Regions from separate parts of the Nocardiopsis lambiniae genome, predicted to be linked through region 1. Evidence: predicted binding sites of a transcription regulator. Region 1 holds the regulator's gene; the other holds the start of a gene.
What was found. Region 1 encodes HrcA, which represses chaperone genes, less so after heat shock. Its sites were predicted from a motif close to TTGGCACTCTCNNNNNGAGAGTGCCAA; they were not measured.
Positions count from the first base shown of each region.

Region 2: a site for HrcA is predicted at 2,886-2,912, ahead of groL (chaperonin GroEL). Genes of this name have one in related genera too.

Region 1 covers NZ_JAVREP010000001.1:727,421-732,505, forward strand. Annotated here, with positions in the region: gene RM479_RS03250 (16S rRNA (uracil(1498)-N(3))-methyltransferase) at 1-196, opposite strand, end outside; gene dnaJ (molecular chaperone DnaJ) at 193-1,335, opposite strand; gene hrcA (heat-inducible transcriptional repressor HrcA) at 1,340-2,353, opposite strand; gene RM479_RS03265 (DUF3097 domain-containing protein) at 2,476-3,312, shown strand; gene RM479_RS03270 (hypothetical protein) at 3,410-4,084, opposite strand; gene RM479_RS03275 (DUF4870 domain-containing protein) at 4,172-4,501, shown strand; gene RM479_RS03280 (DUF4870 domain-containing protein) at 4,544-5,085, shown strand, end outside.
Region 2 covers NZ_JAVREP010000006.1:27,967-33,051, reverse strand. Annotated here, with positions in the region: gene RM479_RS10915 (ABC transporter ATP-binding protein) at 1-721, shown strand, start outside; gene groL (chaperonin GroEL) at 1,092-2,720, opposite strand; gene RM479_RS10905 (ABC transporter permease) at 3,005-3,781, opposite strand; gene RM479_RS10900 (ATP-binding cassette domain-containing protein) at 3,778-4,743, opposite strand; gene RM479_RS10895 (PadR family transcriptional regulator) at 4,881-5,085, opposite strand, start outside.

The DNA.
Region 1 (5,085 bases):
CCCGGCAGACGATGTGGTCCTTGGCGGTGTCGACGACCGTGCAGCGGGCGCGCAGCCCCAGGCCGTCGGCGAGGTCGACCGTCTCGCCGGCCCGGATACGGCGCACCACCGCGGCGTGGTGCCCCTCCGGGCCGGCGAGGGTGATCGTGTCGGCCGCCAGGTCGGCGGTGTCGACGAGGAAGACCGGCGGCGTCACTTGCCCGCGCCGAAGGCGTCGCGGAGCTTGGAGAACAGGCCTCCGTGGCCGGGGCTGAACCGGCCGGGGGCACGGTCCTCACCGCGCAGCTCGGCGAGCTTGCGCAGCAGGGCCTCCTGCTCCTCGTCCAGCTTGCCCGGCGTCTCCACGTCGACGCGGATGCGCAGGTCGCCCCGGCCGCCGCCGTCGAGGTGGGTGACGCCCTTGTCGGACAGGGTGATGACGTGGCCCGAGTTGGTGCCCGGACGCAGGTCGATGTTCTCGGTGCCGTCGAGGGTCTCGAAGGCGAAGGAGGCACCCAGCGCGGCCGCCGTCATGGGAACGGTGACCGTGCACTGGAGGTCGTCGCCGCGCCGCTCGAAGGTGGGGTGCGGTCGCTGGACGATCTCCAGGATGATGTCGCCGCGCGGGCCGCCGTTGGGGCCGACCTCGCCCTCACCGGCGAGCTGGATACGGGTGCCGTCGTCGACGCCGGCGGGGATCTTGACCGCGCGGGTGACCTTCTCCCGCACCCGGCCCTCTCCCGCGCAGTCGGGGCAGGGCTCGGGGATGACCGAGCCCTGGCCGGCGCACTGCGGGCAGGGGCGGGAGGTCATGACCTGACCGAGGAAGGAGCGGGTGACCTGGGAGACCTCACCCTGGCCGTGGCACATGTCACAGGTGGTGCGATGGGTGCCGGCGGCGGTCCCCTCGCCCTGACAGGTGGCGCACAGGATGGCGGTGGGGAAGGTGATCTCCTTGGTCACGCCGAACGCCGTCTCGGCGAGGTCGAGTTCGACGCGGATCTTGATGCTGCGTCCGCGCCGGACCCGGTCGCGCGGACCGCGCCCACCGGGCTGCCCGCCGCCGAAGAAGGCGTTCATGATGTCGTCGAAGGGGAATCCCGCGGCGCCGCCGAAGCCGCCCGCGCCACCCCCGCCCGGGGCGAAGGGATCCTGACCCATGTCGAACATCCGACGCTTGTTCTCGTCGGAGAGGACCTCGTAGGCCTGGGTCACCTCCTTGAAGCGCTCCTGGGTGGCGGGATCCGGATTGATGTCCGGGTGCAGCTCGCGTGCGAGCCTGCGGTACGCCTTCTTGATCTCGTCCTTGGAAGCGTCGCGACGCACACCGAGGACCTGGTAATAGTCTCTGGCCACTGGGTTACTGTCCTGCCAAAATCTGTCCGACATACCGAGCCACGGCGCGTACCGCTCCCATCGTCCCGGGGTAGTCCATCCGGGTGGGTCCCACGACACCGATCTTGGCGAGCGACTGGTTTCCCACACCGTAGTCGGCCGACACGATGGAGGTGGACCTCAGCCCCTCGTGGAAGTTCTCCGCGCCGATGCGCACCGTGAGCATGGACGGGTCCTTCGCCTCACCCAACAAACGGATGAGGACCATGTTCTCTTCCAATGCCTCCAGGACGTCCCTCAGGCTGGCGGCGAAATCGACCGCCGCGAGGTTGGCGGTGCCCGCGAGGACGATCTTCTCCTCGCGGCGTTCGACCAGACTCTCCAGCAAGACCGACAGGACGGATATCGCCATGGCGCGGTTCTCCTCGGGGACCTGGCGCGGCAGGTCCTCGACCGCTCCGGGGACCGCCGCGAGGTGCAGTCCGGCGATGGCGCGATTGAGCATGCCGCGCAGGTCGGAGACCGCGTCGGCGTCGACCTCCCCCAGCCCGTCGATGACGCGCTGCTCGACCCGTCCGGTGTCGGTGATGACCACCATCATGAGCCGTTGCCCACCGAGGGGGACCAGTTCGACGTGCTGGACGGACGAACGGGTGAGGGAAGGGTACTGGACGATCGCCACCTGCCGGGTGAGCTGCGCGAGCAGCCTGACCGTGCGGGCGACGATCTCGTCGAGGTCCACGGCGCCGGTGAGGAACGACTCGATCGCACGGCGCTCGGCGCCCGAGAGCGGCTTGACCGAGGAGAGCCGGTCGACGAAGAGCCGGTATCCCTTGTCCGTGGGCACGCGTCCGGCGCTGGTGTGGGGCTGGGTGATGTACCCGTCCTCTTCCAGTGCCACCATGTCGTTGCGGATGGTGGCCGGGGAGACGCCGAGCCGATGACGATCGGCCAGGGCCTTGGACCCGACGGGTTCGTTGGTGTTGACGAAGTCCTCGACGACGGCACGCAGGACCGCGAGCTTGCGCTCATCCAGCACTCGTCACCTCCTGGCACTCCATGGTCCTCAGTGCTAATTCTATGCCCGGGCGCAAACCCCGACGGAGAGGCACGTCCTCCCTTCCCCACCGACGCGGCGCACCGTCTGTAGACTGCACGACCGTGGCTACCAAGGGAACCGGCCGGTACGGCCGCGATGTGCTCGCCGAGGGGCGGCGACGTCCGAAGAACACGGTGCGCGAGGTCCCGCTGAGCAGGGACCTGGTGGTGGAGGACGTCGGTGAGGCGTTCTGCGGTGCCGTGGTCGACTGGGACAAGGCGACCGTGACCCTGGAGGATCGGCACGGACGGCGTCGGGTCTTCGACCTGGCCCCGGCCGCGTTCCTGGTGGACGGTGGACCGGTGACCCTGGTGCGGCCGGCCGCCGCCCCGAGGGGACCGTTGCGCAGCGCCTCCGGTTCGGTCGCCGTGACGGACCTGCGGGCGCGCACGGCGCGGGAGAGCCGTATCTACGTCGAGGGCGCCCACGACGCCGAACTCGTCGAGAAGGTGTGGGGACACGACCTGCGCGTGGAGGGCGTGGCCGTCGAGTTCCTGGAGGGGGTCGACGACCTGCCCGCGATCGTGGCGGAGTTCACGCCCGGCCCGGGACGCCGGCTCGGGATCCTGGTCGACCATCTGGTCCCCGGGTCGAAGGAGTCGCGGATCGCGGAACGGGTACGGGGGGAACACGTCCTGGTGGCCGGACACCCCTACGTCGACGTGTGGCAGGCGGTGCGGCCCTCGGTGTTGGGCTTCTCCACCTGGCCGGACGTGCCCAAGGGGGTCCCCTGGAAGGAGGGGGTGCTGGCGGCCTTGGGTTGGCGGATGGAGACGGGCGAGGCGTGGCGCCGGATCCTGGGCTCGGTCCGTACCTATGCTGATCTGGAACCGGCCCTGCTCGGTCGGGTGGAGGAGCTGATCGACTTCGTCACCGGCCCGCACCCGGGCGGGCCCTGAGCCGCTGCGCCTAGGATTCGAACCGGATGTCGGATGCGAGGTCCGATCCACCTCCGGTCGTCGGTACAGCCCGGTGGACACGAGATAGCGCCCCCCATCAGCGGAGCCGAGGAAGAGCATGAGCGAGACCCCGACGAACCCCCCGTCCCCGGAGGACCCGGACCAAGGGCGGCGGCCCTCCGGTGAGCAGCAGGGCTACGAACAGTACGAACAGCAGGGTGAACAGCCCCAGGCCCCCTCCCCCTACGCCCCGGAGTACGGTCCGGCGCAGCCGTCCGGCGGACAGCCGGCGTACGGCGCGCCCTCGGGCGCCCAGCAGGGCCACGAACAGCAGAGCGGACAGCCCTCGGGGCCCCACCCCGGTCATGGGCTGCCGCAGCAGCAGGGCTACGAGCAGGGACGGCCGCAGGCCTACGGACAGCCCTCCGGCGGTCAGCCCGCGTACGAACACCCGGGGCGCGATCAGGCGCAGCAGCAGGCCTATGGACAGCAGCCCGACCCCGGGCGGCAGGAGTACGGACAGCCGGGGTACGGACGACCGCAGCAGCACCCCACCGGCGGCCGGCCCGCGTACGGACAGCCGGAGTACGGACAGGCCCAGCCTCAGCCCGGGTTCGCTCCGCCCGGCGGCTCCGAGCAGCAGGCGTACGGCGGACAGCCCTACGGGCAACCGCAGCCGCCCCAACCCCAGCCCCAGTACGGCGGACAACCGCAGTACGGGCAGCCCCACCCCCCGCAGGCGCAGCCCGCCTACGGACAGCCTCAGCCGCATCCGCAGTACGGGCAGCCGCAGCCCGGCGTTCCCGGAGCACCCGGTGTGACCGCCCAGGGCGGGTCCGACAACGACACCCTGGTGGCGATGCTCGCCCACCTGTCCGGATTCGTCATCGCCTGCCTGGGCTGGATCCCGCCGCTGGCGATCTACTTCGCCAAGCGGAACGGCTCCCCGTACGTGCGCCATCACGCCGCCGAGGCGGCGAACTTCCAGATCACCCTGCTGATCCCGTACGTCTTCGCCTGGGTGGTCTTCATCGGTCTGGGTATCTTCTTCCCGAACCTGTCCTGGATCGGCTCGCTTCTCATCGCACTGATATGGATCGTTTCGATCGTGTTCGGCGTCCTAGGAGCGAACGGGGCCAACAAGGGAACGTGGTACCGCTACCCGGTCAGCATCCGTCTGCTCAAGTGATCGCCCGTACACACGAGCGCACTCGTCCTTAAGGAATCCGATATGTCCCATCCCAACACTCCCCCACCCGAGGACCCGTACGGCCAGAACCCCTACCAGGGCGGCCAGGACCCGTACGGTCAGAATCCTCAGCATGGTGGGCAGGACCCCTACGGCCAGAACCCCCAGCAGGGCGGACAGGACCCCTACGGCCAGAACCCCCAGCAGGGGGGACAGGGATACCCGAGCGGCGGCTACCCGTCGCCCTCCGGCGGCCAGCCCGGCTACCAGGGTCCCTCCGGCGGCCAGCCCGGCTACCAGGGCCCGTCCGGTGGCCAGCCCGGTTATCCGCCGCAGGGCGGCTACCAGGAGCAGACCGGCGGCTACCAGGCCCCCGGCCACCAGCCGGGTTACGGCGCGACGCCGCACGGCGGTCACGGCGGACCCTCGTCGGCGACGACCGGCCAGCCCAACCCGGATGAGAAGCAGATGGGCATGTTCGCCCACCTGGGCGGCATGCTCGGCTTCCTCCTGACCTGCGGTTACCTGGGCGTCGTCGCCCCCCTGATCATCTTCCTGATCAAGAAGGACGAGTCCCCCTACGT
Region 2 (5,085 bases), on a different contig from region 1:
GATCTCCAACGTGCGCTTCGGCTACACCGACACCGAGGTCCTGCACGGGGTCGACCTGACCCTGGTGCCGGGCGAACGGCTGGCCATGGTGGGTCCGAGCGGCGCGGGCAAGTCCACCCTGGGCAAGCTGATCGCGGGCATCCACACGCCCACGTCGGGAAGCGTCCGGGTGGGCGGAACGGACCTGACGGGGGTCGCCCCGGAGATCCGCCGGGAGAAGACGATCCTGCTGAGCCAGGAGAGCCACGTGTTCCGGGGCACCGTCGCCGAGAACCTGGCGCTGGCCTTGGACCGGGAGGCGGTCGACCACGACGTCCTGTGGCGGGCGCTGGCGGCGGTGGACGCCGACGCCTGGGTGCGGTCCCTGCCCGACGGGCTGGACACGAAGGTGGGCTCGGGCGAGCTCGTCCTGGACCCGGCCCACGTCCAGCAGTTGGCCTTGGCGCGGGTGGTGCTGGCCGATCCGGAGGTGCTGGTGCTGGACGAGGCGACGTCGCTGATGGATCCGCGTTCGGCCCGTCACCTGGAGCGTTCCCTGGCCGGTGTGCTGGAGGGACGCACGGTGGTGGCGATCGCCCACCGGCTGCACACCGCCCACGACGCCGACCGCATCGCGGTCGTCGAGGACGGCCGGATCACCGAGTCGGGCACCCACGACGAGCTCCTCGCCGCCGGGGGCTCCTACGCCGCCCTCTGGCACGCCTGGCACGGCGACACCTGACCGCGGGGATGCGCGGGGGCTCCTCCGGCGGATCCGGACCACGGCACGACCGGCGCCGACCGTCGGGCACGTCCGGCTCTCGCCGGGCGCCGCGAAGGCGGACCCATCGCGACGTCCCCGTGTCCGGGGCGGTCTCCGTCATGGCACGAACGCGTCCCGTCCGGCACCTCCGGCCAGGGGGCGTGACGCTCCGCGCACCCGGCCGCCCGACGCTTCGCGGAACGACCCCCCGACGCCCCCGGTGGGGTACGGGACGCGGCCGGGGCGGCGGCCGGAGGACACCCGGGAAACGCGGAACCGGGCGGCCCCGAGGGGCCGCCCGGTCGTCGCGGGCGAGGTCGCGTATCCGGACCTCGAACTCATGGACCTCTTAGAAGTCCATACCGCCCATGCCACCGGTCGGGTCCGCCGCGGGGGCGGACTTCTCCGGCTTCTCGGCGATGACGACCTCGGTGGTCAGGAACAGGCCGGCGATGGACGCCGCGTTCTGAAGAGCCGAGCGGGTGACCTTGGTCGGGTCGATGACGCCGTCCTTGAACAGGTCGGTGTACTCACCGGTGGCGGCGTTGAGGCCGAAACCGGGCTCCAGGTTGCGGACCTTGTCCGCCACGACGCCGCCTTCGAGGCCGGCGTTGGCGGCGATCTGCTTCAGCGGCTCGGCGATGGCGCGACGAACGATGTCGGCACCGATGGCCTCGTCGCCTTCGAGGTCCAGCTTCTCGAAGGCGGGGACGCTGGCCTGGAGCAGGGCCACACCGCCACCGGGGAGGATGCCCTCCTCGACCGCGGCCTTGGCGTTGCGGACGGCGTCCTCGATGCGGTGCTTGCGCTCCTTGAGCTCCACCTCGGTGGCGGCACCGGCCTTGATGACCGCGACGCCGCCGGCCAGGCGGGCGAGGCGCTCCTGGAGCTTCTCGCGGTCGTAGTCGGAGTCGGTGCGCTCGATCTCGTTGCGGATCTCGTTCACGCGACCGGCGATGGCGGTGGCGTCACCGGCACCGTCGACGATGGTGGTCTCGTCCTTGGTGACCACGATCTTGCGGGCGCGGCCCAGCATGTCGATCTCGGTGTTCTCAAGCTTGAGACCGACCTCTTCGGTGATGACCTGGCCGCCGGTCAGCACGGCGATGTCGCCGAGCTGGGCCTTGCGACGGTCACCGAAGCCCGGGGCCTTGACGGCGACGGACTTGAAGGTGCCGCGGATCTTGTTGACGACCAGGGTCTGAAGCGCACCCTGCTCGACGTCCTCGGCGATGACGACCAGCGGACGGCCGGCCTGGAGGACCTTCTCCACGATCGGAAGGAACTCGTTGTTGTTCGAGATCTTCTGGTTCGCGATGAGGATGTACGGGTCCTCAAGGACCGTCTCCATGCGCTCCAGGTCGGTGGCGAAGTAGGGCGAGATGTAGCCCTTGTCGAAGCGCATGCCCTCGGCGAGCTCCAGTTCGAGCCCGAAGGTCTGCCCCTCCTCGACGGTGATGACGCCTTCCTTGCCGACCTTGTCCATCGCCTCGGCGATGGTCTCGCCGATCTGGGTGTCGCCGGCGGAGATGGAGGCGGTGGAGGCGATCTGCTCCTTGGTCTCGATCTCCTTGGAGAGGTTGCCCAGCTCCTCGCTGATGCGCGCCACGGCGGCTTCGATGCCGCGCTTGAGACCGACCGGGTTGGCGCCGGCGGCGACGTTGCGCAGGCCCTCGCGTACGAGCGCCTGGGCCAGCACGGTGGCGGTGGTGGTGCCGTCACCCGCGACGTCGTCGGTCTTCTTGGCGACCTCCTTGACGAGCTCGGCCCCGATCTTCTCCCACGGGTCCTCGAGTTCGATCTCCTTGGCGATGGAGACACCATCGTTGGTGATGGTGGGGGCGCCCCACTTCTTCTCCAGGACGACGTTGCGACCCTTGGGGCCGAGCGTGACCTTGACGGCGTCCGCGAGCTGGTTCATTCCGCGCTCAAGGCCGCGACGGGCCTCCTCGTCGAACGCGATCAGTTTGGCTGCCATTGAGTTCTTGTCCTCCCGTGACCGGGCTGATACGCGATGGGACGAGGCGTGCGCCCGCGACGGACGACCGCGGACCCACCGGCGACCCTGTTGCCGGGGGCCGCGATCTCGCAGCCTCGATCCGGTTTAGCACTCAGCCTGGGCGAGTGCTAACCAGATCCCTTTTTAGCACTCGGCATGGGAGAGTGCAAACGATGTGGTCACGATTCCACCACCTCTTCATCATGCATCTACCTGCGCAAACGCCCCATGACCTCAGGTTTCTCCGCTGCGGGCGGACGGACTCAGGCGGAGATCCGACGCATCGCGCGGGAGCCCAGGCCCAGCACGAGGACGGTCAGGATCAGGGCCACCGCCCAGCCGACGCCCACGGCGGCCGACCACTCACCGGCGAACAGGGCGCGTTCGGCGTCGACCACGTACGCGATCGGGTTGAGCCGCGACAGTGTGTACAGCCAGCCCGGCGCCAGGTCCATCGGCAGCAGCACGCCCGACAGCAGCATCAGCGGCATGACGGCGGTCTGGACGATGGAGGCGAACACGTAGGTCTGCCCGACCTTGAGCGCGACCAGGTAGGACAGCGCCGACAGGCCGATCCCCAGTACGACGAGCAGGAGGAGTCCGACGACGAACCCGAGGAGGGGGACGCGGAACCCGAAGGGCACGACCAGCACGACGACGAGCGTCATCTGCACGGCCATGACGGACACGTCGCGCAGTACCCGGCCCAGCAGCAGCGCCACCCGGCTCGCCGGCGTGGCCATCAGCCGTTCGTGCGCCCCGGAGGCGATCTCCGGCAGCAGCCCGAACCCGGCGAACCCGGCGGTGAACAGGGCGAGCATGACCAGCAGTCCGGGTACGAACCACTGCCAGGGGTTCTGCCCCTGGGCCCCGGCCAGACCGGTGAGCAGGGGCGAGAACAGCACCAGGTACAGGATCGGCTGGAGCATGCCGAACAGCAGGAACACCGGCCGGTGGAGCAGGGGCCGCATCTGGCGGGCGAAGATCAGCCCGGTGTCCCGGATGACGGAGGGTCGGGCGGTGGCGATGTCGGTGGTCACGGGTTCTCCTCCCGCAGGCTGCGGCCGGTCAGGGTCAGGAAGACGTCGTCGAGGGTGGGGCGCTGCACCCGCACCGAGGCGAGGGGGACCCCGGCGGAGTCCAGGGCCCGCAGCAGGTCGGGCAGGACCGTGTCACCGCGTTCGACCCGCAGGCGCACCTCGGTCTCCCGGCCGGTGACGATCTCGACCTCGCCGGCGCCGGAGAGGTTCCCGGCGATCTTCGCGCCGGTGGGCGCGGCGGTCTCGTCGGCGACGGTGAACGTGACGAGGTCGCCGGAGACCCCGCCCTTGAGCTCGTCGGCGGTGCCGTCGGCGATGACCCTGCCGTGGTCGATGACCAGGATCCGTTCGGCCGCCTCATCGGCCTCGTCGAGGTAGTGGGTGGTGAGCACGATCGTGGTGCCGGTGCGTTCGCGCAGGCGGGTGACGTGCTCCCACAGGTTGGCCCGGCTGTGCGGATCCAGTCCGGTGGAGGGCTCGTCCAGGAACAGCAGCGGGGGTTCGTGGACGAGTCCCATGGCGATGTCGAGGCGTCGGCGCTGCCCGCCGGAGAGCTTGGTGACCTCACGGTCGGTGGTGCCGGACAGTTCGAGCATGTCGAGCAGGTCGGCGGTGCGGCGCCGGGCGGTGGCCCGGTCCAGCCCGTAGAGCAGCCCCTGGGTGTAGAGCTCCTCTCCGGCGCGCTGGTCCTCCCCCGCACCGTGGCCCTGGCCGACGAACCCGATCCGGCGGCGCACCTCGGCGGGTTCGGTGAGCACGTCGCGACCGGCGACGACGGCGGTGCCCGAGGTGGGTTCGAGCAGGGTGGTGAGCATCCGCAAGGTGGTGGACTTGCCCGCGCCGTTGGGACCCAGGAGGGCGACGAGTTCGCCCGCGGCGATGTCGATGTCGATCCCTCGGACCGCTTCGAGGGTCTCCCGGCCCACGCGGAAGTGTTTGGTGAGATCCCGTGTCCGGATCATCCGCGACTCCTCTTCACAGTTGAACGTGGTCGAGTCTGCCCAACACCGCGGCCATATTCAAGTTTTAATATCGAGGTCGGGGTCGGCCGCGGGGCGCTCCCCTGAGGGCGGCGCCCGGTGGGCCGGCGGGCCGGCCCTCAGCCCCGCGGTGCCTCGACCGGGGGCAGGCCGAAGGCGGACGGGCTGTCGTCGGCCATCGTGTAACGCCCCTCCTCCAGCTCGCGGATCAGCCCCCGGCTCCACTCGATGCCCATGTCCACGGCCATCCGCCACAGGGTGAGGAGCGGGCGCACGTGCTCGGGCCCGTCCCACCCCCCGGTGCCCGCCCGGGCGGCCTCCGAC